Regions from separate parts of the Nonomuraea sp. NPDC001684 genome, predicted to be linked through region 3. Evidence: riboswitches for the same ligand, from Rfam matches in the RefSeq annotation. Region 3 holds a riboswitch; each other region holds the start of a gene.
The links. Region 3 has a riboswitch for cyclic di-AMP ahead of ACWCSD_RS17615 (C40 family peptidase). Riboswitches for the same ligand answer to the same signal wherever they lie in the genome.
Positions count from the first base shown of each region.

Region 1 (10,330 bases), on a different contig from region 3:
CCTTGGGGTGCCCGCCGGCCACGCATCTCCGATGCCCGCGCCCGTATCTGTTACGTAATCATCGTATGTGCTGCTCCAAACCGCGTCCAAGCGCGGGCGCTACGCCCTGAGCACAACTCGGCACGCAACGCACGTCACACGTATTCCCCATCGGGTCAGCCGGGTTACCGGTCGACGGTGCGCACGAGGGTCCCGCGACGGGACAATGCGCGGCACACGGGAGAGGCCGCCGGTTTTCCATCGTGCCCCACCAGCCGCAGGCCGACGTTTTGCCGGTCATCCATGGCCCGCCCCACCGAGAAGCCTGAAGAGAGGCCCGAAGAGAGGCTCGAACAAGCACCGACAAGCCCTGAGAACCCCGCACAAGGCCGCAAGAAGACGGAAGTACCCGGTACCGGAACAGGGCTCGCGACGGCGCTTCCGGAAGCACCGGCTGCCCGATTGTGCGGCGGAGCGTCACCGCTTTGCGCGTACGCCGCGGGAGCCGGGAAGGGGAACATTGCGGCGGGTGACGGCATTGGCCCGTTCCGGCCGCGGGTGACGAACACGGTGACGAACAGTGCGGCGAACACGGCGGCGAACACGCGGCGAGCCCGGCGGCGCCCGGGAATTGACACGGACGCCGGCCGCAAAGCCCGGCACGTTCCACTCACGCGCGGCCGCCTTGTCCGGCGACACGAGCGAGCAATACGCCCACATTTGGGCGAATTAGAAGATCAACAAGTGGTCCGGGGATTCACGAACTCCCCACAAAAACGATCATGCGCTTATGGCGCTCGCCGGGGTCCTAGGCGAACGGCATAAGCGCATGGTCAGGAGATGGCTCTCTCGACGAGGCTCAGTGAGCCGCTTCGTACTTCTCCACGACGGTGGAGGCGATCCTGCCGCGCTCGCTGACCGGCAGGCCGTGAGCCTTGGCCCACTGCCGGATCTCCGAGCTCTTCTCGCGGCTCATCGCACGGTTGCCGCCGCGACCACGGCGACGGGCGGACACGGCTCCTGCCCTGCGGGCGTGCTGCACGAAAGGCGTGAGTGCGTCCCTCAGCTTCTTGGCGTTAACGTCGCTGAGGTCAATCTCATAGGAGGAGCCGTCAATAGCGAAGCTGACCGTCTCATTGGCCTCGCCCCCATCGAGGTCATCGATGAGAATCTCCTGGATCTGCTTGGCCATCTACGCAATCCTTTCCCGGAGCATTGTTTCATTCGCTCGCCCAAACATATACCCGGAAAGGCGCGGAGACAATTCAGCGCTACGGGGATTCGGCTGACTGGCAGATCAGTTCTGGTTCTCGGCCTGATCCTGGTGGTTTGCCCGTCGTCCGGCGCCCTCCGATCGCAGCAACTTCACCGCGCCAAAGATGAAGGCGCCGCCGACCACGACCGGGGGGATGAGCGCTGACAATACGTCTGTTACGGCTTCCATTCGTCCTCGCCTCCAGGGCTAGCAGGGTTTCGGGGGCGCTAAATACGCATCCCGGCGCGACCTGCGGGACCTGCGGGAGCACGCCGGACGCTCATGACGCCTAGGTGACAACTCACCCGGAACCGACCATAGCCACACACAGTCGCCCTCAGGGAGCAGGGGCACCGACATCCGGCAACCCGGACGTCCCATAGCCTAATGCCAGTCTCTCCAGGCTCCTTACCGGATCAAGGGAAAATTTTGCGAAAAGGCATCTTCCCAGGTGTGGACGCCTCAACGAAGATCTTTTACCACCCGCGTTCCGGCCAGCCTGTCATGCGGCCCGCGCTCCAACGGCTTGTCGATCAGGATGAGCAGCCCGACGCCGAACAGCAGCATTCCGGCCAGCAGATTGACCACCGGAATGCCCATCAGCATGACAGGCCCGGGATAGACCAGGGCCCGTTTCAGCAGGGCGCCACGCGGAAGGTCGTCCGGCGCCAGGCGAATCTTCATGATCGCCTGGCCGAACGTCCGCCGGCGCAGGCAATGGGCCCGCCAGTCATAGGCCGTATAACACAGGCCGCCCAGGAACCAGGCCAAGAGCCCAGGGAGCCGTCCGCCGAACGCCTCGACCATCCCGACAGTCCGGAAGGCGCCCCACAGCGCGATGAACAGAATGTAATAGAAGACCCCGAAGACCAGCGCCTCAATGAAGCGGGCGGCGAGGCGTTCCCACCATTCCGCGGGCACGGCGCCCGGCCACGACGGTGTCCCGGCCATATCCCACCTCACGCGGTCGGCGGTCGTACCCCCCATTTTGGTACGCCCCGCACACACAAAACAGAGGCCGGCGGGAAGCCGGCCCCTGTTTTACGCTGACGCGGGATTACTTGATCTTCACGACCACCGTGCCCGCGAACTTGTCCGCGAACGTCTGCTGCAGCGGCTTGTCCCACAGCTGCGAGGCGCCGTTGACCGCGACGCACGCCCAGGCGAGCAGCGGGCCGAGGAACGGGATCCAGCTCAGGATGTAGCCGCCCCAGGTGACGCCGGCGCGCTTGATCGCCAGGTCGGACGCGAGCCCGCCCGGAGGAAGGGCCTGGCCCACGGGCACGACCTTGATCCCCATGACCATCTTGCCGACCGTCTGGCCGTTCATCTTCGTCAGGAAGAACTCGTAGCACACCCAGACGGCGGTCGTCACGATCGCCGACAGGACGCCGATGACGAAGGCGGACAGGACGCCGGAGGTCAGGCCGGTCGCCGAGTCGTAACCGACCGCGAGCAGGCCCAGGATGAGGCTGACCACGAAGTTCACGACGCCGAGGATGACGCCGTCGACGATCCTCGCGACCAGACGCTGCCACCACTCCGCCAGGGGGGCCGGAGCGCCCGGAGGCTGCACGCCGACGGGCTGACCGTAGGGCTGGCCGTAGCCGGGCTGGCCGTAGGGCTGCGACTGCTGCTGCTGGCCGTATGCCTGGCCGTACTGCTGCTGGTCGCCGTACTGCTGGCCGTAACCCTGTTGCTGGTCGCCGTACTGCTGCTGGGCGTAGCCGCCCTGCTGGCCGTACTGGGCGTCCTGGCCGTAGCTCTGCTGCTGCCCGTAGTCGGACTGCGGCTGCTGGCCGTAGCCCTGCTGGCCGTACTGGGCCTCCTGGCCGTAACCCTGCTGCCCCGCGGCGGCCTGCTGGCCGTAGCCGGGCTGGGCGTACTGCTGGCCCGAGGACTGCGGCTGCTGGCCGTAACCCTGCTGACCCGAGGCGGCCTGCTGGCCGTACTGGGCGTCCTGGCCGTAGCCCTGCTGCTGGCTGTAGTCGGGTAGGGACTGCGGCTGCTGGCCGTAGCCCTGCTGCTGGCCGTAGCCCTGCTGGCCCGAGGCGGCCTGCTGGCCGTACTGGCCCTCCTGACCGTAGCCCTGCTGACCGGAGGCGGCCTGCTGGCCGTAGCCGGGCTGGGCGTACTGCTGGCCGGAGGCGGGCTGCTGGCCGTAGCCCTGCTGGCCGTACTGGGCTTCCTGGCCGTAGCCGGGCTGCGTGTACTGCTGGCCGGAGGACTGCGGCTGCTGGCCGTAACCCTGCTGACCCGAGGCGGCCTGCTGGCCGTACTGGGCCTCCTGGCCGTAGCCGGGCTGCGTGTACTGCTGGCCGGAGGACTGCGGCTGCTGGCCGTAGCCCTGCTGCTGGCCGTAGCCCTGCTGACCCGGGGCGGCCTGCTGGCCGTACTGGGGCTGCTGGCCGTAGCCCTGCTGCTGGCCGTACTGCTGCTGTTGCTGGCCGTACTGCTGTTGCTGGCCATAGCCCTGTTGCTGCTGCTGACCGTATGGGGGCTGGCCGAAGGCATCGTCCGCCCGGTAGCCGACCACAGTCACGTCCGGGTCGGGCTCACCGGGCCGACGGCCGTGGTGCTGACCGTACTCGGGGTTCTCGCCGGAATCGTCCTGTGGGTACGGCGGCTGTCCGGTGCTCACCGTGTCACCTCGCTTCGAGTGCGCATGTGGCACGTGTCAGGACACATGCCTGTGCTGCCCAACGTATCGACATAGGTATCAACAATCACCTTTCCAAGTGGTCAAGGTCCGCGTCACCCGATGTCAGATGCAGCAGCATGCGGGTGTTGCCAAGGGTGTTCGGTTTGACGTGTTCCAGATCAAGGAACTCCGCCACACCCTCGTCGTACGAGGCCAGCAACTCGGCGTAGACCTCGGGTGAGACCGGTGTGCCCTGGATGGGGCGGAAACCGTGCCTCGCGAAGAAGTCGACCTCAAAAGTCAGACAGAATACACGCCGCAGCCCCAGATCCTTCGCCTGCCGGACGAGTGCCGAGACGATCCGCCGCCCCACACCCAGCCCCCGGCACGCGGGATCGACGGCCACCGTACGGACCTCGGCGAGGTCCTCCCAGAGCACGTGGAGCGCGCCGCAGCCGACGACCTCCCCGCCCCGCTCGGCCACCCAGAACTCCTGGACGTCCTCGTACAGCGTGACCGTGGCCTTCTCCAGGAGCCGCGGCCCCGCGCCCGCGTAGGTGTCCACGAGACGCCTGATCGCACGCACGTCGGGCGTGCGCGCACGCCTGACCACGACCGCGGTCTCGGGGACTGCCACTTCGGCCACCTGCTCCATGGCTCTCCAGGGTACAGATCTCATTACGGCTCGGCCCTAAATCCCACGTCTCGGGCATCTCATCACATCCCGTGGTCAGGTGAACACGGGCCGACTTGGAGCTTTCCTCCAGACCTCAGCACCCCGAATGCTGGACAAAAGGTGCAGAAGCCTGCTTCCGTACGGCTACCCACGAGATCACCTTGTGACCCTTCAGTTGTGAAACCTCTACAGACTCGGCAGTTCCGGTTGAGCGTGAACCCGGAGTGCATTAGTGTCCAGCGACGATGTTCTCCGCGTAATGCGCGCGGAAAGACACGCCCAATTCCCGCAAGGGAAGCCGGGGAACCAACGGCGGCGAGCACCTGGCGCCGCCACTTGGGGTGAATCCGACCATCTCGGTAGGGCTGCTCCGGCCCGAACCCGTCAGCTAACCCGGCCGGCGTCGATGAGAGGAGCTCGGTTGGTGAAGCGGACGTTCGACCGCTCGGGGAAGTCCGGGGGCAGGCACGCCCGCCCCCAGGAGCAGGCCAGGCGCGCACGCCGCCTCGGCGTCATCGGCGTCACCGTCGCCGCGATGCTGTTCGCCGTCCCCGTCGGCTCCGCCGCCGCCGACCCGAAGCCGTCGCTCTCGGAGCTCTCCGACCAGGTGGAGAAGCTGCACGAAGAGATCGAGACGCTGGCCGAGCAGTACAACGAGCAGCGCGAACGGCTGAAGGCCGCCCAGAAGGCCAACGACTCCGCCCAGAAGATCCTGGCCACCAGCGAGTCCGATCTGGCCGCCAAGCGCGCCAGGGCCTCGCTGCTCGCCCAGAACGCCTACATCACCGGCGGCCTGGACAAGGCCCTGGCCTTCGCCCAGTCCGGCGACCCCGAGACCTTCCTCGACCGAGCCGCGACCACGTACGCGCTCGAACAGCAGCAGGGCGAGGAGGTCAACCAGCTCGCCAGGGCCATGGAGGCCGCCGAGCGGGCCAGGGCCGGCGCCAAGACCCGCATCGCCGAGGTCCAGAAGCTCGTCACCGACCTGGAGAGCAGGCGCTCGAAGATCACCAAGCTGGTCACCAAGGTCGAGAGCAACCTCTACCGGCGGGCCGTCGGCGAGGCCGGCCGTCCCGGCACCCGGGCCGTGCGCGTCAACCTGCCGGTCATCGGCGACGGCAAGGCCGCCCAGGCCGTCAAGTGGGCCCTCACCCAGCAGCTCAAGCCGTACGTGTGGGGCGCCGAAGGGCCGCGCTCCTACGACTGCTCCGGGCTGGTGATGGCCGCCTACCAGCGCGTGGGCATCTCGCTCCCCCACTACACCGGCGACCAGTGGACGGCCGGCAGGCAGGTCAGCCGCGACCAGCTGCGCCCCGGCGACCTGGTGTTCTTCTACAGCGACCTGCACCACGTCGGCATCTACATCGGCGGCGGCATGATGGTCCACGCTCCGCGGACGGGTGACGTCGTGCGGGTCGCCCCGATCGGCGGGCGGCCGTTCGCCGGCGGCGTGCGCATCGCGGACTGATCCGCGCGCCGCTTCGCCCAGCGCCGGTTCGCCCGGCGTCACTGGATGATGAGCGCCACCTGATGAGCGCCGCTAGATGAGCTGACGGCGCGCCGCCCATGCCACGGCCTCGATCGCCGTGGCCACGCCGATGCGGTCGCAGATGCCCCTCAGCCTGCGCCGTACGGTCCGTCCGCTGATATCCAGCCGCCTGCCGACCCGATCGACCGTCACTCCCCTGGCCAGCTCGGCCAGTAACGCCAAATCCGCGTGGCTCAGCTCAACGCCTTCTGTGAGCACATCCACCGGGAGCCCTCCCCCAAACAGCAGAACTCGGACCTTTCAGGCGAAGCAAAGCCGCTCGTCTCGGTGAAGGTAAACGCATCGCGGAAAGGTCGTCAAGCGCCACAATCGGCGCCCTTGACCAGTGCTATTGACATGATCACTTATATGTGACGTACTCCGCATATGTTGGCACGCCGTGGTCCGCTATGAACGGTCCAAATGATCAATTCGGCGGCCCGGTTCCACCTCCGATGAGCGCCACCGACGTGCTGGGTTTTGATCCCTCGGATCCGCAATTTGTGCGCGATCCGTACGTCCGATATCGCGAGCTGCGAGCCGCCGGGCCGATCTTCAGAACGCGCGGCGGGCTGCTCGTCGCGACCACGTACGAGTTGTGCGCGGCCGTGCTGCGCGACCCCGGGTTCGGTCACGGAACGTCCCCGCCCGCGCAGGAAGAGGCAGGTCAGCCCGGCAGGTCATTCCTGCTCATGGATCCCCCCGATCACACCCGGTTGCGTGCTCTGGTCAGCCGCGCGTTCACGCCGCGCATGGTGGCCCGCCTCAGGCCGCGGATCGAGGCGATCACCGCCGACCTGATCGGGCGGCTGCCGGAGGAGGCGGAGCTGATTTCCGGCTTCGCGTACCCGCTGCCGGTGATGGTGATCAGCGAGATGCTCGGGGTGCCGCCGGAGGACCACGACCGCTTCCGCGGATGGAGCGAGGCCCTTGCCCGCGGACTTGACCCGATGCTGACAGACGCCCTCATGTCGGAAACGGAGCGTTCCAGGAACGAGTTCCGCGACTACTTCCGCCACCTGATCGCACGGCGGCGCGAGCGTCCCGGCGAGGACCTCCTGAGCGCACTCGCACACGTCGAGGAGCTCACCGAGGCCGAGTTGCTGGCGACCTGTGTGCTGCTGCTCGTGGCCGGCCACGAGACCACCGTCAACCTCATCGCGAACGGCGTGCTGAACCTGCTGCGGCACGACCTGCTGCACCGCGCCGCCGAGCGCCCGAGGGAGGTCGTGGAGGAGGTGCTGCGCTTCGATCCGCCGGTCCAGCTCACCTCCAGGATCGCGCTGGAGGACCGGGAACTGGGCGGGACGCCGGTGCCCGCGGGCTCGGCCGTGCTCGTGCCGATCGGCGCGGCCAATCGCGATCCCGCCGCGTTCGCCGATCCCGACCGGTTCGACCCCGGCCGCGAGCCCGGCCGCCACCTGGCCTTCGGGCTCGGCCTGCACTTCTGCCTGGGCGCGACGCTGGCCAGGATGGAGGGCGAGATCGCGCTGTCGGCGCTGGCCGCGGCGGCGCCGAAGATGGAGGCCGCCGATCCGGAGCCGCCGTACAAGGAGAACGTGGTGCTGCGCGGGCTGGCCCGGCTGCCGGTGCGGCTCAGGCGGTAGCGTCGTAGCGTTCCCTGGCGGCCTCGACGTCCTCGATGTGCTCCTCGGCCCACGCCTTGATGGCGGTGACCAGCGGCATCAGGCTCTGGCCCAGCGGGGTGAGCGCGTAGTCGACGCGCACCGGCACCTGCGGCGTGATCCGGCGCGCCACCAGGCCGTCGCGCTCCAGGCCGCGCAGGGTCTGGGTGAGCATCTTCTGGCTGACCCCCGCGATGTGCCGGGCCAGGTCGCTGTAGCGACGCTCGCCGGAGGCCAGCGAGCTGAGCACCAGCGTGACCCATTTGTCGCTGAGCCGGTCGAGCAGCTTACGGGAAGGGCATTCGGCGAAGTAGGCGTCGAAGGCGAGTCTCGCCTGGTCACGCCGCTGCGCCGCCGTCGTGGTCGCCACCGTCTCACTCCTCGCCGTGGGTTACGCACTTCCAGGTGCCTACTTACTGAAAGAGAGTAACTCTTCCTAGGGTCGCGGCATGACGAACATGCGTGCACTCATCGGCGGCTCCGGCGCTCCCCGGCTGGTGTCCGCGCCGCTGCCGACGGCGGGGCCCGGCCAGGTGCGGATCAAGGTGGCCGCGGCCGGGGTCAACCCCTTCGACCTGGCCGTGGCGTCCGGGGCCCTGGCCTCGTACGGGCTGGCCAGGAAGCTCGACTCGTACGGGATCGGCTTCGACGCCGCGGGGACCGTGGACCAGGTGGGCCCGGGGGCCTCCTTCAGCGTGGGAGAGGAGGTCGTGGGGCTCTGCGCACGGCTGGAGCTGCCGTACAAGGCGCAGGCCGAGTACGTCGTGCTGGACGCCCCGGCGGTGGCCCGCGCCCCGCGCGGCGTGAGCCCCGTCCACGCGGCCACGCTGCCGCTGAACGGGCTCACCGCCTGGCAGGCGCTCGACCGGACCGGCGTAGGGCCGGGCGGCACGCTGCTGGTCACGGGGGCGGCGGGGGCCGTCGGAGGCTACCTGGTGGAGCTGGCCGCCGTGCGCGGCGTCAGGGTGGTGGCCGCCGCCGGCTCCGCGGACGAGGAGCTGGTACGCGGCTTCGGAGCGGAATGGTTCGTCCCGCGCGAGGAGGACCTGGCCGAGGCCGTACGGGCGCAGGTGCCCGGCGGTGTGGACGCCGTGGTGGACGCGGCCGTGCTCGGCCTGCCCGCGCTCGACGCCGTTCGGGACGGCGGAGCGTTCGTGGCGCTCGCGTCGGGGGTCGCGCCGGTGGCGCTGCGCGGCACGGACGTGGCCACCGTGCTGTTCCGCTCGGACGCCCGGCAGCTCGCCGAGCTGGTGCGCCTGGTCGAGGCCGGACGGCTGACGCTACGGGTGGCCGGGACGTACCCGCTGGAGAAGGCCGCCGACGCCCACGCCCGCCTGGCGGAGGGCGGCCTGCGCGGACGGCTGGTGCTGGTGCCCTGACCGTCCGGACCAGCGCCCCGCACCTGCGCGGGGCGCCGGACGGCGGCTCAGTGGGTGGGCTTGACCAGCGGGAACAGGATGGTCTCGCGGATGTTCTTGCCGGTGAAGGCCATGATCATCCGGTCGATGCCGGCGCCCATGCCACCCGTGGGCGGCATCGCGTACTCAAGGGCCTGCAGGAAGTCCTCGTCGAGCTGCATCGCCTCAAGGTCGCCGCCCGCGGCCAGCAGCGACTGCTCCACCAGCCGGTGGCGCTGGTCGATCGGGTCGTTGAGCTCGGAGTAGCCGGTGCCGAGCTCGGTGCCGAACCCGATCAGGTCCCACTTCTCGGTCAGCAGCGGGTTGTCGCGGTGGAGACGGGCCAGCGGCGAGGTCTCCAGCGGGTAGTCCATGACGAACGTCGGCTGCACGAGCGTGTGCTCGACCAGCGCCTCGAACAGCTCCTGGACCAGCTTGCCCGACCCCCACTTGGCGTCCCAGTGGACCTCGCGGCGATCGGCGATCTTCCGCAGCTCCTCAAGGGTGGTCTCGGTGGTGATCTCCTCGCCCACGGCGTCGGACACCAGGTCGTAGAGCCGGACCCGCGGCCACTTCTCCAGGCCGAGGTCGATCTCGACGCCGTCGTGCACGACCACGGTGGTGTCCAGGGCGGCCACGACGGCCTTCTGGTACATGCGCTGCGTCAGGTCGGCGATGTCGTTGTAGTCGAGGTAGGTGCCGTAGGCCTCGAGCATGGTGAACTCGGGGTTGTGCGTGGAGTCGGCGCCCTCGTTGCGGAAGTTGCGGTTGATCTCGAAGACCTTCTCGACGCCGCCGACCACCAGCCGCTTGAGGTAGAGCTCGATCGCGATGCGGAGGTAGAGCTCCATGTCGTAGGCGTTGATGTGGGTCTTGAACGGCCGGGCCGTCGCGCCGCCGTGGATGGGCTGCAACATCGGGGTCTCGACCTCGAGGTAGCCCTCCTCGTGCCAGAAGTCGCGCACCGCGCGCACGGTCGCGCTGCGCACCCGCGCCATCTTCCTGGCCTCGTCGTTGACGATGAGGTCGACGTAGCGCTGGCGCACCCGCGCCTCGGGGTCGGTGAGGCCGACGTGCTTCTCCGGCAGCGGGCGCAGGCACTTGGCGGTGATCTGCCAGCTGTCGGCGAGGATCGACAGCTCGCCGCGGCGCGAGGTGATGACCTCGCCGGTCACGCCGACGTGGTCGCCCAGGTCGACGTCGCGCTTCCAGGCCGCCAGCGACTCCTC
Region 1 covers NZ_JBSFGJ010000005.1:55,150-65,479, forward strand. The annotation lists gene ACWCSD_RS02360 (histone-like nucleoid-structuring protein Lsr2) at 839-1,171, opposite strand; gene ACWCSD_RS02365 (RDD family protein) at 1,697-2,185, opposite strand; gene ACWCSD_RS02370 (RDD family protein) at 2,292-3,875, opposite strand; gene ACWCSD_RS02375 (amino-acid N-acetyltransferase) at 3,961-4,530, opposite strand; cyclic di-AMP (ydaO/yuaA leader) riboswitch at 4,818-4,969, shown strand; gene ACWCSD_RS02380 (C40 family peptidase) at 4,976-6,019, shown strand; gene ACWCSD_RS02385 (helix-turn-helix domain-containing protein) at 6,092-6,304, opposite strand; gene ACWCSD_RS02390 (cytochrome P450) at 6,583-7,686, shown strand; gene ACWCSD_RS02395 (winged helix-turn-helix transcriptional regulator) at 7,676-8,074, opposite strand; gene ACWCSD_RS02400 (NADP-dependent oxidoreductase) at 8,154-9,083, shown strand; gene lysX (bifunctional lysylphosphatidylglycerol synthetase/lysine--tRNA ligase LysX) at 9,131-10,330, opposite strand, start outside.
Region 1: linked by a shared signal. The riboswitch ahead of ACWCSD_RS02380 (C40 family peptidase) and the one ahead of ACWCSD_RS17615 (C40 family peptidase) in region 3 are both predicted to bind cyclic di-AMP.

Region 2 (10,330 bases), on a different contig from region 3:
AGGCCGCGCAGGAGAAGTGCCGGATGAACATCGGCGGGGGACAGGGGGGCTCTTGATGGGGACGGCCACCATCGACGGAAAGGCCGAGCCGGACGCTCCCTCCCCCCGCGCCCGCCGCCGCCGTGGCGGGCGGGCGGTCCTCGCCCTCGTCGGGGTGGCCGCCGTGGCGGGGGCGGCGGTCCTGGCGGTCAATCCCGGCGGGGTGCTGGACGGCGGCGCCGCCCCGTCCGCGTCGGCCGGCGCGCTGCCGCCGGCCACCACCCCGGTCACCCGCCAGACGCTGAACGACACCAGGGACGCCGACGGCGAGCTCGGCTACGGCCCGGTCACCACGGCCATGGCCAGGAAGGCCGGCACCGTCACCTGGCTCCCGGACAGCGGCGACCTGATCACCCGCGGCCGGTCCCTGTACCGCCTGGACAACAAGCCGGTCATGCTCCTGTACGGCACCACCCCCGCCTACCGCGACCTGCGGATCGGCAGCGAGGGCAAGGACGTCGAGAACCTGGAGCGCAACCTGCGCAAGCTCGGCTACGACGGCTTCACCGTGGACGACGAGTACACCTACGACACCGCCCAGGCGGTGCGGGAGTGGCAGGAGGACCGCGGCCTCGACGAGACCGGCGTGGTGGAGCTGGGACGGGTCGTCTTCGCCCCCGGCAAGGTCCGGGTGGAGAGCCTGGAGGCCGAGCAGGGCCAGCCCACCGGCCCCGGCCAGAAGATCCTCACCTACACGGGCACGAAGAAGGTCGTCACCGCCGAACTGGCCGCCGAGGACCAGCGGATGGCCAGGAAGGGCACCAAGGTCTCGGTCACCATGCCGGACGGCAAGGACGTGACCGGCCGGATCACCGAGGTGGCCACGATCATCGATCCCGGTGACGGGCAGAACGCCGACCCGGAGACCCGCCTGGAGGTGCAGGTCTCGCTGGGGAACGCCAAGGCCGCCAAGGGGCTGGACCGGGCGGCGGTGAAGGTGACGTTCACCGCCGACCGGCGGAAGGGCGTGCTGACCGTGCCGGTGTCGGCGCTGGTCGCGTTGCGGGAGGGCGGGTTCGGGGTGGAGGTGGTGGAGGGCGGCAGGTCGCGGTACGTCGCCGTGCGGACCGGGTTGTTCGCCGGTGGCCGCGTCGAGATCTCCGGCGACGGGCTCACCGACGGCATGACAGTGGGAATCCCGAAATGACCCCCACCCCGACCCCCTCCGAGCCCGCCACCCCGTCCCCCGCGGATGCGGGGCGGGGCATGATCGTGCTCACCGACGTGTCCAGGACCTATCCGGGCGGGGTGGCCGCGCTGGACTCGGTGTCGCTGGAGGTCCGGCACGGCGAGCTGGTCGCCATCGTCGGCCCGTCGGGCTCGGGCAAGTCCACGATGCTCAACGTCGTCGGCACCCTCGACCGTCCGTCGGCGGGCCGCGTCGAGATCGACGGCCACGACGTCTCCAAGCTGTCGGACAACCAGCTCTCGGCCCTGCGCGCGACCACGATCGGCTTCGTCTTCCAGCACTTCCACCTGGCCGCCAAGGTCACCGCCCTGGACAACGTGGCCGACGGCCTGATCTACACCGGCCTGCCGCCGGCCGAACGCCGCCGCCGGGCCGGGACGGCGCTGCGCCGCGTCGGCCTCGGGCACCGCGTCGACCACGAGCCGCACGAGCTGTCCGGCGGCGAGCGGCAGCGCGTGGCCATCGCCAGGGCGGTGGCCGGCGATCCGCCGCTGCTGCTGGCCGACGAGCCCACCGGCGCGCTGGACTCGGTGTCGGGCGCCGGCGTGATGGACCTGCTGCACGAGCTGAACGGGAGCGGCACCACCATCGTGATCATCACCCATGACCGGGAGATCGCCGCCGGCCTCCCCCGCCAGGTGAGCATGCGAGACGGCCGGATCGTCTCCGACTCGGGCTCTGAACCCGGTGCGGAGCTGCGCGGGCGCGGCGAAGAGGGCGGCGGCCGGTGCGTGCGCGAGCCCGTCGAATCCGAGGTGGCGTGATGGCGACCCTGGAGCGTCCCCGGCTCTCCCCGGCCAGGATGCGCCCGCGCGACGTGATGCGCGTGGGCGCGGTCGGCCTGCGTACGCGCCCGCTGCGGGCGTTCCTGTCGGCGCTCGGCATCGCGATCGGCATCGCCGCGATGATCGGCGTGGTCGGCATCTCGTCCTCCTCCAGCGCCGAGCTGGACCGGACGCTGTCCGCGCTGGGCACGAACCTGCTCACCGTCGCCTCCGGCACCACGCTCCTGGGCGAGGCGGCCCAGATGCCGACGGACGCCGAGGCGATGATCGAGCGCATCGGCCCGGTGGAGTCGGTCTCGTCCACGGGCAAGGTGCCCGAGGCGAAGGTCTACCGGAGCGAGGAGATCCCGACGCCCCAGACCAACGGCCTGGTCACGATCGCCGCCCGCCTCGACCTGCTGCCGACCGTGGGCGCGACGGTCCGCCGCGGCACCTGGCTCAACGCGGCCACCGAACGCTACCCGGCCGTGGTGCTCGGCTCGGCCGCCGCCCAGCGGCTCGGCATCGGCACGGTCACCCCCGACACCCAGGTGGTGATCGGCGGCATCCGGTTCACGGTGGTCGGGCTGCTCGACCCGGTGCCCCTGGCCGAGGAGCTGAACAGCGCGGCCCTGGTCGGCTGGCCGGTCGCGGAGTCCAGGCTGGACTTCGACGGGCATCCGACCACGCTCTACACCCGCTCGCAGGAGGCGAGGCTGGAGGACGTGCGGTCGGTCCTGGCCGGCACGGCCAACCCCGAGGCGCCCAACGAGGTGGACGTCTCCCGCCCGTCCGACGCGCTGGCCGCCAAGCAGGCGACCAGCCAGGCCTTCGCCGGGCTGCTGCTCGGCGTCGGGGCGGTGGCGCTGCTCGTCGGCGGCGTCGGCGTGGCCAACACGATGGTCATCTCGGTGCTGGAGCGCCGCGCGGAGATCGGCCTGCGCCGTTCGCTCGGCGCGACGCGCGGCCAGATCCGCACCCAGTTCCTCGCCGAGTCGCTGCTGCTGTCCGCGCTGGGCGGCGCGGGCGGGATCCTGCTGGGGGCCGGCGTCACCGTCGCCTACGCCTTCTCCCGCGGATGGCCGGCCGTGGTGCCCGCGTGGGCGACCGTCGGGGGCCTGGCGGCCACGCTGCTCATCGGCGCGGTGGCCGGGCTCTACCCGGCCGTGCGCGCCTCCCGGCTGTCGCCGACGGAGGCGCTGTCGGCGCCCTGAGACAAGCGCCCCGGGTCAGGACAGAGTGGACTCGGGGACGGGGGAGTAGCAGGTCGTCCTGCCGACGATCCTGACGTTCGGCCCGTCGAGCACGGTGAGCTCGAACGTCAGGTTCGTCCGGGGGTTGCGCACGACCGAGACGACAGGGGTCTCGTCACGCAGGTCGAGATCCTCGACGATCTGGTCGTAGCCCATGTCCTGGAGGGTGTGCAGCAGGCCGTCGGGGGCGTCGGCGGTCTCGCCCTCGGCCCGGACGAGCCGGCGCACCTGGCCGGGCACGCACGAGCGGTCTTCGGTCTCGTCGGAGCGGTCGGCCGGCGACACGCGCAGCGCGGCGCTGGTGAGCAGGGTGTCGGTGTCGGCGGTGAGCTGCCTGGCCGCCTCCTCGAAGGAGGACTGGCGGCCGGAGGTACAGGCTGCCGCGACCGCGACGCATACAAGCACCGCGGACATCACGACCGAGCGACCAGCCAGGCGCACGTTGGGACGATATCGGAGATCAATTCCGGGCGCAGGGGGATTAACGCAATATTAATGGCCGATATCAAAAGGCAATCCGGCCGCGCATTCTCAGGAGGGGCCGGTTCTCAGCTCGTCCAGCTTGCGTTCGATGCGGTCGAGGCGCCGGCACAGGTCCTCCAGGTCACCGCGTTCGGCTCCCTCCTCCTCGGGACGCAGGTGAACCAGGAGCGAGCCGCCGGGCTCCAGGCGTACCAGGTCGGTGTCGGTGACGCTCTCGGCCCCCCGGAGCTGGAGCATCACGTTGAGGTCGGCCTGCCGGACGCCCATCCGGCGCAGCGCCGAGGGGATGAAGTGCCCGTCGCGGGCCAGGACGACCGCCGTGCCCTCGAACGCCCTGCCGACCGAGGGCACGGTCGCCGCCAGCCGCACCACGACCGAGTTGACCGCCACCAGGATCACCACGCCCACCAGGCCGCCGATCAGCGAGTTGTCCGGGCCGATGATCGCGTTCTGCACGACGTTGCTCATCAGCAGCATGACCACGAAGTCGAAGTTGTTGAGCTGCGCGATGCCGCGTTTGCCGGTGATGCGGAGCAGCACGGCGATCGTCACGTAGACGGCGATCGTCCTGACGGTCTTGTCGGCGACGGAGACCCCCAGGTCGAACAGGTCGCTCACCGGCGCCTCAGCTTGGCGATCAGCCCCAGGTCCTCCACGCAGCGTCCGAGCCCCAGGGCCACCGAGTCGCTGGGCCGCTCCGCGCGCCGCACCGGCATGGACAGCCCCTCCTGCAGCCGCCGGCGCAGGCCGGGCAGCAGCGCGCCGCCGCCGACCAGCACCATTCCGCGCTCGCCCAGGTCGGCGGTCAGCTCGGGAGGGCAGCGTTCCATGGTGTGCTCCGCGGCCCGCACGATGTGCTCGACCGGCTGGACGGCCGCCTCGCGGACGCGCGCCGCGGGCAGCGCCACCGCGCGCTCCTCGCCGGTGCCGGAGTCCCTGCCGCGGATCAGCACGTTTCCGGCCGGCTCCCGCGTCGCGCGCAGCTTGGCCGACTCGGCCTCCCGCTCGTCGGCCAGCAGGCCGTGCTCGTCCTCGACCAGGCGGGCGACCGCGCGGGTCACGGCGTTCCCGCCGCCGCGCACGGTTCCGGCGGCGACCACGGCCCCGCAGGAGAGCACGGCGACCCTGGTGGCGTCCCGGCCGATGTCGACGACCATGTGCCCGGTGCCGTCGCGGACCGGCAGGCCCGCGCCGAGCGCGGCCGCGATCGCGTGCTTGACCAGCAGGATCCCGCGGGCCTCCGCCTCGAAGCCGGCGTCGCGCAGCGCCACCCGCTCGATCGGCGTGAACTCGTCGGGCACGGCCATCACCAGGCGCGGGCGGGGGAACGGGTGCCGGTGCACCTTGCGCAGGAAGTGCCTGATCATGCGCCGGGCGAGCTCGCCGTCCTGGGGCAGGCCGTCGCTGATCGGCCAGTACGTCTCGCCGTCCGTGCCGTCGGCGCCGTCCGCGCCGTCCAGGGCCTCGGCGCCGAAGCGGACGACCCTGCCCGTCTGCCTGTCGCGCAGGACGACCGACGGCTCGTCCAGCACGATGCCCCTGCCCTTGGCGTAGATCCTCGTGCCGGCCGCGCCGAGGTCGATCGCCAGGTCACGACCCAGGAGGCTCATCGCCGTACTGGGAGGTTGAGCATCATGCCTGGGTGTATATCCGGCGCTTCTCCAACGCAACACCAGGAACCGCAGAGTTCCGTTTTACCCTTCGCGCCGCAGGGCGGCCAGGGTCTCGTCGGCCCACTCGATGCCGGAGCGCGCCTGGTGCAGGCCGAGGGACAGCGCGTACTGGCCGAACAGGCCCCCGGGCCGGCAGTCGAGCGTCGCGAGGCGGGCCTGGAAGTGGGCCTTGATGCGCTCGACCACGGCGACGGCCTGCCCGGTGTCGAGCAGGGCCAGCAGGAACGCCTGGAGGGCGGTCTCGCTGCGCACGGTCGCCGACGGGTCGTGGCCGACCAGCCACTCGGTGACCAGCGCGCGGCCCTCGGCGGTGATGGCGTAGATCTTGCGGCCCCGGGCGCCCTCGTGCTCGACCGTCACCAGGCCGTCGGCGGCCATCTTGACCAATTCCGGATAGATCTGCGTGTGCCCCGCCTGCCAGACGTGGTTGAGCGAGTGCTCGAACTTCTTGGCCAGGTCGTAGCCGCTGGCCGGGCCTTTGGTGGCGAGCAGGCCGAGGAGCGCGATCCGCAGGGACATGCCCGCCAGCATAGCGAAGGCTTGACATGTCAGCTCTTACATATCAATCTTCACCTGTGACTTATGACATGAAGCCCAAGGGCAACGGGCTGGTGTTGCTGGCGGTGCTCGGCGGGATGTTCCTGGCGATGCTCGACCAGACGATCGTCGGCACCGCGCTGCCCCGCATCACCGGCGAGCTGGGCGGCACCCGGCTCTACACCTGGGTGGTCACGGCCTATCTGCTCACCTCCACCGTCACCGTGCCGCTGTACGGCAGGCTGTCCGACCAGCACGGCAGGAAGCCGCTGCTGCTCGTCGGGATGTCGGTGTTCGTCGTCGGATCGGCGTTGTGCGGGCTCGCCCAGGACATGACCCAGCTCATCGCCTTCCGCGCCGTGCAGGGGCTGGGCGCGGGCGCGTTGCTGCCGCTGTCGCTGGCCCTGGTGATGGAGATGTTCCCGCCCGGACGCAACGGCGCCCGCGTGCAGGGCGCACTCGGCGGCGTGATGGCGTTGACGTACCTGGCCGGGCCCTTCCTGGGCGGGTTGTTCACCGACCACGCGAGCTGGCGGTGGGCCTTCTACGTGAACGTGCCGCTCGGGATCGTGCTGATCGCGATCGTGGTGCTGCGGCTGCCGTTCCGTCCGGGCACCGGCGGCGGGGGCCGGCCGGACTACGCGGGCATCGCGGTGTTCAGCGTGGCCATCAGCGCCCTGCTGCTCGGCCTGACCGAGAAGGGCCTGGACGGCAACTCCTGGACCTCCCCGCCCGTGGCCGGGCCGATCCTGCTGGGGCTGGTCCTGCTGGCCGCGTTCGTGCTGGTCGAGCTGCGGGCGGCGAACCCGGTCATGCCGATGCACCTGTTCCGGGACCGCACGTACACGCTGGTCAACGCGACCTCGTTCTTCACCGCCTTCTGCATGTACGCCGGCGTGGTGTTCCTGCCGCGCTACTTCCAGCAGGCGCTGGGCGTCAGCGCCACCGAGTCCGGGCTGAGGATCTACCCGATGACGCTGGCGATGGTGGCGGGCAGCGCGCTCATGGGCACGCTGATGTCCAGGACGCGCACGTACAAGCCGTGGCTGGTCGGGGCGCCGTTCCTGCTGGTGGCCGGCAGCCTGCTCTGCCTGAACCTCACCGTGCGCACCGACGGCCTGCTGCTGGCCGGGTGGATGGCACTGCTCGGGCTCGGCATGGGGCCGATGTTGTCGGGGCTGACCGTGGCCGTGCAGCAGGCCGTCGCGCCGCGGTACATCGGCACGGCCTCGGCCAACCTCACCTTCTTCCGGCAGATCGGCGGCTCGGTGGCGCTGGCGCTGGCCGGCACCGCGTACACGTCGGTCATCACCACGGACGCGCCGGTCCACGGGCTCGCGGCCGCGCACGCCTCGGCGGCGGCCGTGGTCATCCCGTCGCTGGGCGTGGCGGGCGCGGTGATCGCCCTGGTCGCGCTGGTCATGATGCCCGGCAGGCGGCTGGAGCAGGCGCCCGCGGCGGAAAGCAGAGTGGAGGCCGGTTTCGCGTCGTAAGCGACGTCGTGCGAAGCTGTGGATGTCCCCAGAACCAGGAGGTCCTCATGGCGGAAACACCGGAGCCGGAAGTCAGCGAGACTCCCGAGGACGAGATGAAGCGCAAGTTCCGCGAGGCGTTGGAACGCAAGCGCGGGCAGCAGGCCGACTCGGCCGCGGGTGGCAGGGGCGTGGACCCGTCGAAGATCCACGGGGCGCACGGTCCGGCAGCGAGTAAAAGATCCTTCAGGCGCAAGAGCGGCGGCTGAAAGGTCCGATTTAGCAGGGGGTACGGCATGCCGTGCCCCCTTTCTCTTTACCTCGATAGGTAGATCTTTACCCGGTTCATGACGATTCGTTTGTATTTGTCCGAATCTCTGGGTACCGTCTTAACCAATTACCAGCTGGTGGCGTAGTCCCTACCAGGAGAGGGACGACAGCTGGCGCCGAATCCCGACTTGTCGGGAACCGGGGACCCATCTCATTGGGGTGAATCCGGCCATGTGCCGGTAGGGCATCTCCACGCCCGAACCCGTCAGCTAACCCGGTAGGCGAGATGGAGAGGACTTCACGCATGTACCACCTCGTCGTACCCCCGGACAGTGTAGTGACGACCGCCTGCTGAGCGGTCTCTTCCCTGACTTCCCCCACGCGCCGCGTAACCACCTTTTCGGCGCTCTGCCCGGTTACGCACCGTAGTCACGCGCGTTCCCCCTGTCCCCTCGCGAAGGACTTCACTGCTTCATGTCTCGATTTGGCCTGCGCTCTCTCGCCCTGCTGTCCGTGTCCGCCATGGGCGCGCTGACGATCTCCGCCACCGGCGCCCACGCCGACACCGGCGACGACCAGAAGATCCTGCTCAAGGGTTCCACGAAGGCCTCCTACTTCTGGGACGACTCCTCCGGCCGGGCCGGCGACACCGGCCTCCCCGCCAGCGGCAAGCCCATGCAGAAGGGCCTGGCCGCCAGCCCGAGCTGGCCCCTCATGACCGAGGGTTACGTGACCTACAACGGCAAGAAGATGCCGTTCTTCGTGGGCGACCGCGGCCCCGGCGAGCCCTCCAGCCGTGGCGTCATGCTCGACCTCGACGCCAAGACCTTCGCCGAGCTGACCGGCGGCACCTTCAACCCCGACACGCTCGGCGTGGACGGCAACGGCGGCCAGGGCCACATCAAGATCGACTACGTCATCACCAAGTGGGGCGACGGCAAGGGCAAGAAGAACTACCCCGTGGCCTTCTCCACCGGCGCGTGGGGCAGGTTCGACGACAACCCGGCCGAGCCTCCCAAGGTGCTGGCCGACAAGCCCGCCGAGGACGCGGCCGGTTCCGCCGGCGGCCAGGTCGGGAAGACCGTCGCGATGGGCGGCACCGTCATGGCCGGCGTGCTCGTGCTGGCCGGCGGCGGCGTGGTGCTCGGCGGCGAGCGCCTGCGCAAGCTCCTCAACGACTGATCTCCGGACAGACCGCTCTTTACGCCTCGCGACCAGAATGTCATTCTGGTCGCTGTGATCCAGCGCGCAGCCGCCAACGGCATCGAGATCGCCTACGAGAGCTTCGGCTCACCCGCGGGCAGGCCCCTGCTGCTCATCATGGGACTCGGCGCCCAGCTCATCCACTGGGACGACGAGTTCTGCGAACTCCTGGCCGAGCAGGGCCACCACGTCGTCAGGTTCGACAACCGCGACGCGGGCCTGTCCACCCATCTCCACGACGAGGGCGTGCCCGCATGGGGCGCGCCCTCGCCGTACGTGCTGGACGACCTGGCCGACGACAGCGCCGGGCTCATGGACGTCCTGGGCCTGCCCGCCGCGCACGTCGTCGGCGCCTCGATGGGCGGGATGATCGCCCAGGCGCTGGCCATCCGGCACCCGGCTCGGGTGCTGAGCCTGACCTCGATCATGTCCACGCCCGGCCCGCAGGCGGCCCCGCCGACCGAGGCGGCCGCCGCGGTGCTCTTCGCCAAGCCCGCGACCGACCGCGAGGGGGTCGTCGCCGGCGCGCTGACGACCTGGGCCGTGCTCGGGTCCCCCGGCTGGGAGCTGGACCGCGAACGCGTCACCAGGCTGGCCGGGCTCGCCTTCGACCGCTGCCACGACCCGGCCGGCACGGCCCGCCAGCTCGCCGCCATCATGGCCTCCGGCGACCGCACGTCCGCGCTGGGCGGGCTGAAGGTGCCGGCGCTGGTCATCCACGGCGAGGACGACCAGCTCGTGCCGCTCGCCGGCGGGCGGGCCACGGCCGCCGCCATCCCGGGCGCCCGCCTGGTCACCTACCCCGGCATGGGCCACGACCTGCCCCGCGCCCTCTGGCCCGCGATCGTCGCCGAGATCACCGCCCACACCGGCTCCGCGACGCCCGCCCGGCCCGAGCCCGCCGCGTGACCCGCCGCATGACTCGCCGCGGAGCCTCGCTGCGCGGGCCGGTCAGAGCTCCAGCTTCTCCTCGATGACCTTGAGCATGTGCCGGGCCAAGGCCAGGTTGGCCCGGTTGCGGTCGAGGGCGAGGTAGAGGAACAGGCCCTTGCCGCTGCGGCCGGTCAGCGGGCGGATGATGTGATACTGGGCGGTCAGCGTGATCAGGATGTCCTCGATGCCGTCCTTGAGGCCCAGCGAGTCCATCGTGCGCAGTTTGGCCTTGATGACCTCGGTGTTGCCCGCCGCCGCGACCTGCAGGTCCAGCTCCTTCGAGCCGCCGAGCGTGCCGAGCGCCATGCCGCTGCCGTGGTCGACGATCGCCGCCCCGATCGTGCCGTCGATGCTCATCATCTCTTTGAGGGAGACGTCCATGCCTGCCATGCTTTCCTCCGCTTCGGTGGGGATGGTCAGTGCTTGCGTGCCACGGCGGCCACGGAGGCCGCCGTCTTCCTGCCCTCCAGCCGGAGGAGTCCGACGTTGGCGCCGGGTCCCGCCAGAACCGTGA
Region 2 covers NZ_JBSFGJ010000023.1:34,911-45,240, reverse strand. The annotation lists gene ACWCSD_RS07705 (hypothetical protein) at 1-56, shown strand, start outside; gene ACWCSD_RS07700 (efflux RND transporter periplasmic adaptor subunit) at 56-1,186, shown strand; gene ACWCSD_RS07695 (ABC transporter ATP-binding protein) at 1,246-1,992, shown strand; gene ACWCSD_RS07690 (ABC transporter permease) at 1,992-3,206, shown strand; gene ACWCSD_RS07685 (hypothetical protein) at 3,222-3,686, opposite strand; gene ACWCSD_RS07680 (DUF421 domain-containing protein) at 3,777-4,346, opposite strand; gene ACWCSD_RS07675 (rod shape-determining protein) at 4,343-5,338, opposite strand; gene ACWCSD_RS07670 (PadR family transcriptional regulator) at 5,423-5,920, opposite strand; gene ACWCSD_RS07665 (MDR family MFS transporter) at 5,977-7,431, shown strand; gene ACWCSD_RS07660 (DUF5302 domain-containing protein) at 7,479-7,679, shown strand; cyclic di-AMP (ydaO/yuaA leader) riboswitch at 7,845-7,979, shown strand; gene ACWCSD_RS07655 (hypothetical protein) at 8,155-8,862, shown strand; gene ACWCSD_RS07650 (alpha/beta fold hydrolase) at 8,917-9,792, shown strand; gene ACWCSD_RS07645 (hypothetical protein) at 9,835-10,206, opposite strand; gene ACWCSD_RS07640 (roadblock/LC7 domain-containing protein) at 10,233-10,330, opposite strand, start outside.
Region 2: linked by a shared signal. The riboswitch ahead of ACWCSD_RS07655 (hypothetical protein) and the one ahead of ACWCSD_RS17615 (C40 family peptidase) in region 3 are both predicted to bind cyclic di-AMP.

Region 3 (10,330 bases):
ACCTTGATGGCGCTGGCGTGCAGGCCGGCCTTGTGGGCGAAGGCGGACATGCCGACGTAGGGGGCGTGCGAGTTGGGGGTGACGTTGGTGACCTCGGTGATCGCGTGTGCGATGCGGGTCATGTCCGCCAGCGCCTCCCGCGGCACGAGGTCGAAGCCGCGCTTGAGCTGGAGGTTGGCGACGACGGTGAAGAGGTTGGCGTTGCCCGAGCGCTCGCCGTAGCCGTTGGCGCAGCCCTGGACGTGCGTGGCGCCCGCCTTGACCGCGGCGAGGGTGTTGGCGACGGCGCAGCCGGTGTCGTCGTGGCAGTGGATGCCGACGCGGGCCCCGGTCTGGACGGCCGCGTGCACGGTCTCGGCCAGCTCGTCGGGCAGCATGCCGCCGTTCGTGTCACACAGGGCGATGACGTCGGCCCCGGCTTCGGCGGCGGTCCGCAGCACTTCCAGCGCGTAGGCTGGATTGGACGTGTAGCCGTCGAAGAAGTGCTCGGCGTCGAGGAAGACTCGCTGTCCCTCCGCACGAAGGTGAGAAACCGTATCGCGGATCATCGCGAGGTTCTCCTGGAGAGTCGTGCGGAGGGCCAGCTCCACGTGCCGGTCGTGGCTCTTGGCGACAAGGGTCACGACCGGCGCGCCGGATTCGCGCAATGCGGCTACCAATGGGTCGTCGGCGGCCTTCACACCGGCCCGGCGGGTCGCGCCGAACGCGGCGAGCTGCGCGTGCTTCAGGTCGAGCTCTGTTCGAGCGCGCCTGAAGAACTCTGTGTCCTTGGGGTTGGCGCCCGGCCAGCCCCCCTCGATGAAACCGACGCCCAGGCTGTCCAGCTGCCGTGCGATGGCGAGCTTGTCGACGACGGTGAGGTTGAGTCCTTCCTGCTGCGCGCCGTCGCGCAGGGTCGTGTCGTAGACGTGGAAGCGGTCGTCGGCCATGAAGTCTCTTCTTTCGGATCCGTGTCCTGGAAAACAAAAAGACCCCTCACGGACGTGAGAGGTCTGCGCGCTGGCGGTGTCCCTGTGTCAGCCAGCGCGCCTGCCGATAATGAGCAGACCGTAGAACATGGTGCCTGCCAGTCTGCCACAGGGATTCACCATCTGGCACATCGGTCTCAGCTTGTGGACACGACCTTTACACTTGCACGCCCGCGCCCCCGGTGACGGCGCGTTCGAGGGCCGCCGGGTCGAACACCTCGTTGCCGAGCTGCTGCCCGTCGAGCAGGACGGTCGGCGTGCCCTGGATGTGGATCTTCGAGGTCTCCGCCAGATGGGTCTTGGCGTACGACTGCGAGGTGACGCACTCGTCCACCGAGGCGCCGGCCTTCCTGGCGGCGGCCACCAGCTCCTGCACGGTGAAGCCCGAGGCCGAGCCGTGCGGGGCGGGCTGCATGGCGTAGAGCTCGTCCCTGAAGGCCAGCCAGTTCTCCTCCGGCACGCATCGGGCGGCGGCCGCGGCCCTGATGGAGTTGGAGCGCATGGGCTCGTCCTGGAAGATCGTCACGGGGTGGAAGACGACCTTGAGCCTGCCCTCCCTGGCCAGCTTCTGGATCGTGCCGTCGACCTTGGAGTGCATCTCCTTGCAGATCGGGCAGTCGAAGTCTTCGTACACGTCGAGCACGGGGGCGTCGCCGGACCTGTCGGCCAGCACCATCGAACCGTCGAGCTGCCTGGTCAGGCGTACCGACCCGGCCGTCTCACCCGGCTCCGAGAAGGCCAGCACACCGAGCATCACCAGCGCCGCACACGCGACCGCGACCGCAACCAACCGCTTCATCATCCGCCCACTTCCAGCTCACCGATCGCGCAGACCCTACCAACGCCGGAACCACTCTCCGGACAGCCGCCCGGGGCGGCCCCCTCATTGGTACCTGATGACGATGAGAGAACGCTGTGAGGGGAGAATGACCTTCATGAAGGCGAACCTCCTCGACCCCGCGGTGGGCCGGTACATCCTCGACCACTCCACCCCGCCCGACCCCCTGCTCGACGAGCTGGCGCGGGAGACCGCCGAGGCGACGGGCGACGCCGCCAGGATGCAGATCTCCGCCGACCAGGGCCGGTTCCTGACCATGCTGACCCAGCTCGCGGCCCCGGCCGTGGCGGTCGAGGTGGGCACGTTCACCGGCTACTCGTCGGTGTGCATCGCGCGAGGGTTGTCCGGCGGGCGGCTGCACTGCTTCGACGTGAGCGAGGAGTGGACGTCCATCGCCCGGCGCTACTGGGAGCGGGCGGGCCTGACCGACCGCGTCTCGCTGACGCTCGGGCCCGCCCTGGAGACGCTGGCCGCCTTCGACGAGCCGATCGACCTGGCCTTCCTCGACGCCGACAAGGGCAACTACCCCGGTTACTACGAGTTGCTGGTCGAGCGGCTGCGCCCGGGCGGCCTGCTGCTGGCCGACAACACGCTGCGCAGCGGCCACGTGGCCGACCCGGCGCACTCGGAGACGACGACGGTGCAGATCCGCGAGTTCAACGACCTGGTGATCGAGGACCCGCGGGTGAGCGTGGTGATGCTGCCGGTCGCCGACGGGATCACGATGATCAGGAAGAACCACTAGATCGCGGGACGCCGCCGCCGTTACTCTGAGTGATCCTTTGGAAACCCCCGGGAAAGCATGAGGACGGCGGCATGGTCAGGCCCCTGGAAGAGCGCTACCGCACCGTGCGCGAGCTGTTCCCCGAGTTCCGCATCGAGACGGTGCAGGGCCGGATCGTGGTGAACGAGCCGGGCACCTGGCAGCACAACACGATCCTGTCCCGGACGTTGTTCCAGCTCGCCGCCGCGGCGGCGGTCCGGGGCTGGGAGATCTGGCCGAACATCACCGTCTACCTGGGCCCCGGCCACGATCTCTACGTGCCCGACCTGGCCGTGGTCCCGCGCCGGCCGCGTCTGCACGAGGAGCACGCCGTCCACGGCGCCTCGACGATCCTGCTCGTGGACGTCGTCTCGGTGGCCACGACGTACGACGTGCACTTCGTCAAGACGGGCGGTTACGCGCGCGGCGGGGTGCCGCTCTACCTGGTGATCGACCCGTTCCAGCGGCTGGTGACGCTGTTCGGCGGGCCTGGCGGGCGGCGCTACCGCAGCGAGAACGTCGTCTCCCTGGGCGAGCCGGTGTTCCTGCCCGACCCGTGGAACCTCCACGTCGACACCGCGGCCCTGACGGAGGCCGGCGCCTGAGACGCCGGCCGTCCGCGCGGCTCTAGCCGATCTTGTGGATCCAGTTGCGGGTGTCGGGACGGGCGCCGTACTGGATGCCGACGAGCTCCTCGCGCACCCGCATCGTCACCGGGCCGGGGGTGCCGTCGGCGATGGTCCAGGAGCGGTCGTCGCCCCTGACCGAGCCCACCGGCGTGACCACGGCGGCGGTGCCGCACGCGAACACCTCGGTCAGCTCGCCGGAGGCGCAGGCGGACTCCCACTCGTCCACCGAGACCAGCCGCTCCTCGGTCTCCAGGCCGAGGTCGCCGGCCATCTCCAGGATCGACTCCCGGGTGATGCCGGGCAGCAGGGTGCCGGTGAGCGCCGGGGTGACGAGCTTGTTGCCGAAGACGAAGAACAGGTTCATCCCGCCCATCTCCTCGACGTACTCGTGCTTGTGGGCGTCGAGCCAGACGACCTGGTCGCAGCCGTTGTCGACGGCCTGGCGCTGGGCGACGAAGGCGGCGGCGTAGTTGCCGCCGCACTTGGCGAAGCCGGTGCCGCCGGGCGCGGCGCGCGTGTACTCGGTGGACAGCCAGACCGAGACGGGCTTGATGCCGCCGCTGAAGTACGAGGCCGCCGGCGAGGCGATCACCATGTACTTGTAGGTCTTCGACGGGTAGTTGACGCCGAGCCCGGCCTGCGTGGCGAACATGAACGGGCGCAGGTAGAGGCTGTGGCCCTCGGTGGTCGGCACCCACTCCTTGTCGGCCGAGACCAGCAGCTCCAGCGACTCCACGAACGCCTCCTCCGGCAGTTCGGGCATGGCCATGCGCTCGGCCGAGCGGTTGAAGCGGGCGGCGTTCGCGTACGGCCGGAAGGTCGCGATCGAACCGGAGATCTGCCGGTACGCCTTCAGGCCCTCGAACAGCTCCTGCGCATAGTGGAAGACCGAGGTCGCGGGGTCGAGCGAGAGCGGCCCGTACGGCATGAGCCGGGCGTCGTGCCAGCCCTCGCCGTCGGTGTAGTCGATCGAGATCATGTGGTCGGTGAAGACCTGCCCGAACCCGGGGTTCGCCAGTACCTGCTCCCGCTCGGCCGCGGTGCGAGCGTGGTCGGAATGCTGCACGTCGAAGCTGAGCTTCTGAGCGATGGTCATGACGGAGGTCCTTCTCTCTACGAATCTGCGACTTCGAAAGCTGATTCTGTTAGCTACTGCCCGCGAGCAGTATTCGTACTTCCTAGTGTCTCGCGATTTGGGATGGCAAGAGGCAGTTGGGGTGGTTAGAACCGGCGAACGCGAAAAAGCGCCTGGCAGTCCGTGTTCGGACCGCCAGGCGCGTGCGGGGCTAGGCGGTCCTAGCCGGCTACTCGCGCGGCGATGTCGTCGCCGATCTCGCTGGTCGTGCGGCCGGCGCGGCCGGTCACCCGCTCGGCGATGTCGGCGGCCACGGCCTGCTCGACCTTGGCGGCCTCGGCGTGCAGGCCGAGGTGGTCGAGGAGCATGCCCACGGACAGGATGGTGGCGGTCGGGTCGGCCTTGCCCTGACCGGCGATGTCGGGCGCGCTGCCGTGCACCGGCTCGAACATGCTCGGCGAGGTGCGCTCGGGGTTGATGTTGCCGCTGGCCGCCAGGCCGATGCCGCCGGCGATGGCGGCGCCGAGGTCGGTGATGATGTCGCCGAACAGGTTGTCGGTGACGATCACGTCGAAGCGCTCGGGCTGGGTGACGAAGAACATCGAGGCCGCGTCGATGTGGCTGTAGTCGGTGGTGACGTCGGGGAACTCCGCGGCCACGCGGTTGACCGTGCGCTGCCAGAGGTCGCCGGCGAAGGTGAGCACGTTCGTCTTGTGGACGAGCGTGAGCTTCTTGCGGGGCCGCGACTGAGCCTTCTGGAAGGCGTACCGCACGACGCGCTCGACGCCGTGGGCGGTGTTCAGCGACTCCTGAGTGGCGATCTCGTGCGGCGTGCCGCGGCGCATGACGCCGCCGGTGCCCGCGTAGAGGCCCTCGGTGCCCTCGCGGACGACGACCATGTCGATGTGCTCGGCGGTGGCGCCGGCCAGCGCGGTCTCGACGCCGGGGAACAGCTTGACCGGCCGCAGGTTGACGTAGTGGTCGAACTCGAACCTGAGCTTGAGCAGCAGGTCGCGCTCCAGGATGCCGGGCGGCACGCTGGGGTCGCCCACGGCGCCGAGCAGGATCGCGTCGTAGCCGCGCAGCTCTTCGAGCACCGCGTCGGGCAGGGTCTCGCCCGTGCGGTGGTAGCGGGCTGCGCCCAGGTCGTAGTGGGTGGGCTCGATCTTCGTGCCCACGGCCTCCAGGACCTTGAGCCCTTCGGCTACGACCTCGGCGCCGATGCCATCCCCGGGGATGACGGCCAGGCGGATGTTACGCGACTCCATGGGCGGTACCTTACCGGCTCGTCTCGGCTGACGAACACATCATCTCAACAACCGGACAATCCGTTTTGGGGGGATTGCGACCTTTTGACCGTTTCGTTAGAGTCCGACGAGCCTAATCCACGCAGCCGCTGCGTGGAGCCGGGGACCCATCTTTCCCCCCGGGGCGAATCGGCTGCGCCTCCCCCCCGAGGAGCCGCCGTAGGGCTACTTCCAGGCCCGAGCCCGTCAGCTAACCCGGTCGGCCACGTGGAAGGACAGTCCCCTGTCTAGCATCGCCATCCTTGTGGCGGTGGCAGCGGGCGCAGCAGGTCTCGTGCCTGCCGCCCCCGCGGCTCCCGCCGCTCCGGCCGCTCCGGCCGCCCCCACCTCCTCCATCACCCTCACCGGCCCCCAGGTGAAACAGGTCCAGGAACGGCACGCGCCGAAACCGGCCTGGAAGGTCGCCCTCGAATACGCCATGGACAAGCGCGGCACCCCGTACGTGTGGGGCGGCGCCAGCGAACGGGGCTACGACTGCTCGGGCCTCATGCTCCGGGCCTACGAGGACGCCGGCATCGAGCTCCCCAGAACCGCCGCGGAGCAGTACGGCGCCTTCTCCAGGAAGATCGCCTGGAAGGACCTCAAGCCAGGCGACCTGGTGTTCTTCAGCGGCCTCGGCCACGTCGGCATGATCTCCAAGCCCGGCTACATGGTCCACTCCCCCCACACCGGCGACGTGGTGAAGGAGGAACGCCTGTCGCAGTGGCGCAGGCAGGCCTTCGTCGGCGCGGTACGCCCCGACCCCAAGGGCGTCAAGCGCTGGGCCGACTACAAGCAGCTCCAGAAGGCCCCCGCCCCCGCCATGCTCACCGCGACCCTGTGACGACGACCTTCCCCGGGGCGTGCCCCTCCTCCTGGTAGCGGACGGCCCCCGGGAGCTCGCCGAAGGGGAAGGTCCTGTCGATGACCGGGGTGACCGCGCCCCGCTCGATCAGCCCGGTCAGCGTCAGCAGGTTCGCCCTGTTGCTCCCGCAGCGGACGACGTCCGCCCTGACGATCCGCTGCGGGACGAAGGGCCCCGACGCGAGCGCGGCGAACATGTGGCCGGCCGGCTGCACCCAGCGGCCGGCCGGCCCGCCGACCAGCACGTACGTGCCCTTCCTGGTCAGGACGCGGCGGCAGTCCGTCAGCCGGCGGCCGCCCGCCACGTCGAGCAGCAGGTCGAAGCGCCGGCCCGAGGCCGCGAAGTCCTCCTTGGTGTGGTCGATGACGTCGTCCGCGCCGAGCGAGCGGACCAGGTCCGCGTTGCGCCCGCTGCACACGCCCGTGACGTGCGCCCCCAGCGCCTTGGCGAGCTGCACGGCGAACGTGCCCACGCCGCCGGACGCGCCGTTGACCAGCACCTTCTGGCCCGGCTGGAGGCGTCCCTCGTCGCGCAGCGCGATCAGCGCGGTGTTGGCCGCCATCGGCACCGCCGCCGCCTGCTCGAACGACAGGCCCGCCGGTCTGGGCGCCACCTCGCCCTGCCGCAGGCAGACGTACTCGCCGAAGCCGCCCCCGAGCGACATCGCGTACACCTCGTCGCCGGGACGGAACAGCGTGACGTCCTTGCCGGCCGCCTCGACCTCCCCCGCCACGTCGGCCCCGAGGACGGCGATGCGCGGCCGGCGCAGCCCGACCCCGCCGCCCATGACCCGGGCCAGGTACGGCTCCCCCCGCATGAAGTGCCAGTCGTAGGGCTGCACGGACGTGGCCCGCACCCGGACCAGCACCTCGTCGTCGCGCGGCACGGGCCGCTCGACGTCGGTCAGGACGAGCTGGTCGGGCGAGCCGAACGAGCGCAGGACGTACGCCTTCATCGTTTTCTCCCTCGTGCCGCTGATGTGCCGCCAGTGTGGGCGTGACCTGCGCGGACGCTCAACGGTCGAAAGGCGACGGCCCGATGGCCGAAAGTACGACGGCCCGCCCGCCGATGGTGCGAACCAGGACCGGCCGTCCGCGCGATGACCGGGCACGGGCGTGGGCGGCACGCTCTCAGGCATGAGATGGATCGCACCCGCCGGGCTGCTCGCGCTCAGCGTCGTCCCGCTGGTCGCCGGCGCAATCCGGGTGACCGAACTGGCCGCCGGCGCCCCCGTGACGGCGGACAACGCGCGCTTCTTCGCCATGCCCGTGCCGGTGTTGCTGCACATCCCGGCTTCCCTGGTGTTCTGCGTCCTCGGCACGTTCCAGTTCCAGGCCCGGTTCCGGGCCGGGCGGCCGGGGTGGCACCGCGCGGCGGGGCGGGTACTGGTGGCGTGCGGGCTGGTCGCGGCGCTGTCGGGGGTGTGGCTGACGCTCTTCTCCGACCTTCCCGCCGGCGACGGGACACTGCTGGCCGCCTTCCGGCTGCTGTTCGGGACGGCCATGGCCGCCTGCCTCCTGCTCGGCCTGGCCGCGATCCGGCGGCGCGACCTGGCCCGGCATCGCGCCTGGATGACCCGCGGGTACGCGATCGGACTCGGCGCGGGCACGCAGGCGTTCACCCTGGCGTTCGGGCTGGCCGCCTTCGGGCCGCCCGGCGAGCTCGGCCGGGCGCTGCTCGTCGGCGCGGGCTGGGTGATCAACCTGGCGGTGGCCGAGTGGGTCGTCCGCAGAACCCTCGGAGGTCAGGTGCGTACGCGGTCGGTCTCGTAGGCCCACATGGCGATCTCGACGCGGTTGCGCACGCCGAGCTTGGTCATCAGGCTCGCGACGTGGCTCTTGACCGTGCTGAGCGAGATGTGCAGCTCGCGGGCGATCTCGCTGTTGGTCCGGCCGCGGGCCACGGCGCGCAGGATCTCCTCCTCGCGGCCGGTGAGCGCCTCGACCGGCTGCGCGGGCGTCTCCGTACGCCCGGCTCCGGCGAAGGCGGCCAGCAGGCGCGCGGTCACGCTCGGGGCGATGAGCGCCTCGCCGCCGGCCGCCGCGGTCACCGCCTGGGCGAGCAGCGCCGGGCCGGCGTCCTTGAGCAGGAACCCCCTGGCTCCGGCGCGCAGGGCGGCGTAGACGTACTCGTCGAGGTCGAACGTGGTGATCACGACCACCGCCATGGGGTCGGCGACGTCGGGCCCGGCCAGCTCGCGGGTGGCCGCGATGCCGTCGAGGCCGGGCATGCGGATGTCGAACAGGCACACGTCGGGGCGCAGGCGGCGGGCCAGCTCGACGGCCCGCCTGCCGTCACCGGCCTCGCCGACGACCTCGATGCCGGGCTGGGCGTCGAGGATCATCCTGAGCCCGGTACGCGCGATCTCCTGGTCGTCGGCGACCAGCACCCGGATGGCCGCCGTGCCCTCCGGGTCTCTTCCCGCGGCCTCCTGCTGAGCGTTCATGCCGCTTTCTTCCGCGCTCACGCGGCCTCCTGCCGGGCGTTCATGCGGTCTCTTTCGGCAGGACGGCGGTGACCGTCCAGCCCCGGTTGGGGTTGGGGCCCGCCTCGCAGGTGCCGCCGAGCAGGGCGGCGCGTTCGATCATGCCGATCAGGCCGTAGCCGGGGGCGGCGACCCCGCCGGCGCGGTCGCCGTCGTCGCTCACGGTCAGGCGTACGGCGGCGTCGTCGGCGGTGACCCGGACGGTGATGTGGGTGGCGTGACGGGCGTGCCGCCGGGCGTTGGTGATCGACTCCTGGGCGATGCGGTAGAGCGCCGCGCCGGCCGAAGGCGGCAGGTCGCCGAGCCCGTCCGCGATCTCCACCTCGACGGCCGGGCCGACGCGCGGGCGTCCGGCGAGCCGCCGCAGGTCGTCGAGGTGACGGCCCGGGGTCAGCTCCGCCGGCTCGTTCCTGCGCAGCACCCGGACCATGGCCCGCATCTCGGCGAGCGTGCGCGACGCCTCGGCCTCGATCACCCGCAACGCGTCGGTGGCCGCGCCCGGCTCGGAGGCGGCGGTGGCCAGACCCGCCTGGGCGCGGATGGCCATGGCCGAGACGTGGTGGGCGACGGTGTCGTGCAGGTCGCGGGCGAGCTGTTCGCGTTCGAGTAGTTTGACCTGGTCGAGCTCGCGCAGCCGCGCGCCGGCCCGGAAGCGGAAGGCGCTGCCCAGCCCGACGGTCGCGACCAGCACGCCGAGCGCCGGGACGACGTCGCCGGGCGCCATGCGTCCGGACACCAGCGACAGGCCGACCGCGACCAGCCCGGCCGCCATCCCGATCACGGCCTCGCGCCCCGAGCCCCACCGGAACAGCGCGTAGAGCACGATCGTGACGAACGCCAGCGTGTACGTCTCCACCGGCTCGCCGCCGGTCAGCAGCGGGGCCACGGTCGTGGCGCCGAACACGAGCGCGACCATGAGCAGCGGCCTGGTCCTGCGCCACAGCAGCGTGGGGATCAGCGCGACGGTGACGGCCGTCGAGACCACCGGCCAGCGGAGGTCGGGCCGCAGCATTCCCTCGATCACCGCGGCCGGCACGAGCACCGCGACGAGCGCCCAGTCGCGCCACACCCGCACGGGCGGGCCGGGAGGACGAGGCTCGCGCCACACGGAACGAAGGAGGCCGGCCACCCCCATATCGTAAGCGCGCCCCCATTCCCCCGCATCGCCCCGAACCCCCGTCCCACAGGCGGGGCTGGGTGTCGGGACCTCGGGCGCGGAGTTACCGGCCTGCGAGGGGGTCAGTGTTTGCGGGCGTCGAAGATGAGGTCCCAGGCGCGGGACTTGGCGTGGGCGACCGCGCCCAGCAGCACGCCGCTGTCGCCCAGCGCGCTGGCCACCACCCGCGGGCGCAGCGGCCCGAGCTCGGCGATGCGGCGCTCCACGGACGCGCCCAGCAGGTCGAGGTTGCGCCCCACTCCCC
Region 3 covers NZ_JBSFGJ010000081.1:18,075-28,404, forward strand. The annotation lists gene cimA (citramalate synthase) at 1-929, opposite strand, end outside; gene ACWCSD_RS17590 (DsbA family protein) at 1,126-1,770, opposite strand; gene ACWCSD_RS17595 (O-methyltransferase) at 1,904-2,551, shown strand; gene ACWCSD_RS17600 (Uma2 family endonuclease) at 2,623-3,174, shown strand; gene ACWCSD_RS17605 (branched-chain amino acid aminotransferase) at 3,197-4,294, opposite strand; gene ACWCSD_RS17610 (3-isopropylmalate dehydrogenase) at 4,495-5,541, opposite strand; cyclic di-AMP (ydaO/yuaA leader) riboswitch at 5,641-5,800, shown strand; gene ACWCSD_RS17615 (C40 family peptidase) at 5,855-6,403, shown strand; gene ACWCSD_RS17620 (NAD(P)-dependent alcohol dehydrogenase) at 6,387-7,379, opposite strand; gene ACWCSD_RS17625 (DUF2306 domain-containing protein) at 7,561-8,196, shown strand; gene ACWCSD_RS17630 (response regulator) at 8,169-8,870, opposite strand; gene ACWCSD_RS17635 (sensor histidine kinase) at 8,911-10,044, opposite strand; partial or broken gene ACWCSD_RS17640 (ROK family protein) at 10,149-10,330, opposite strand, start outside.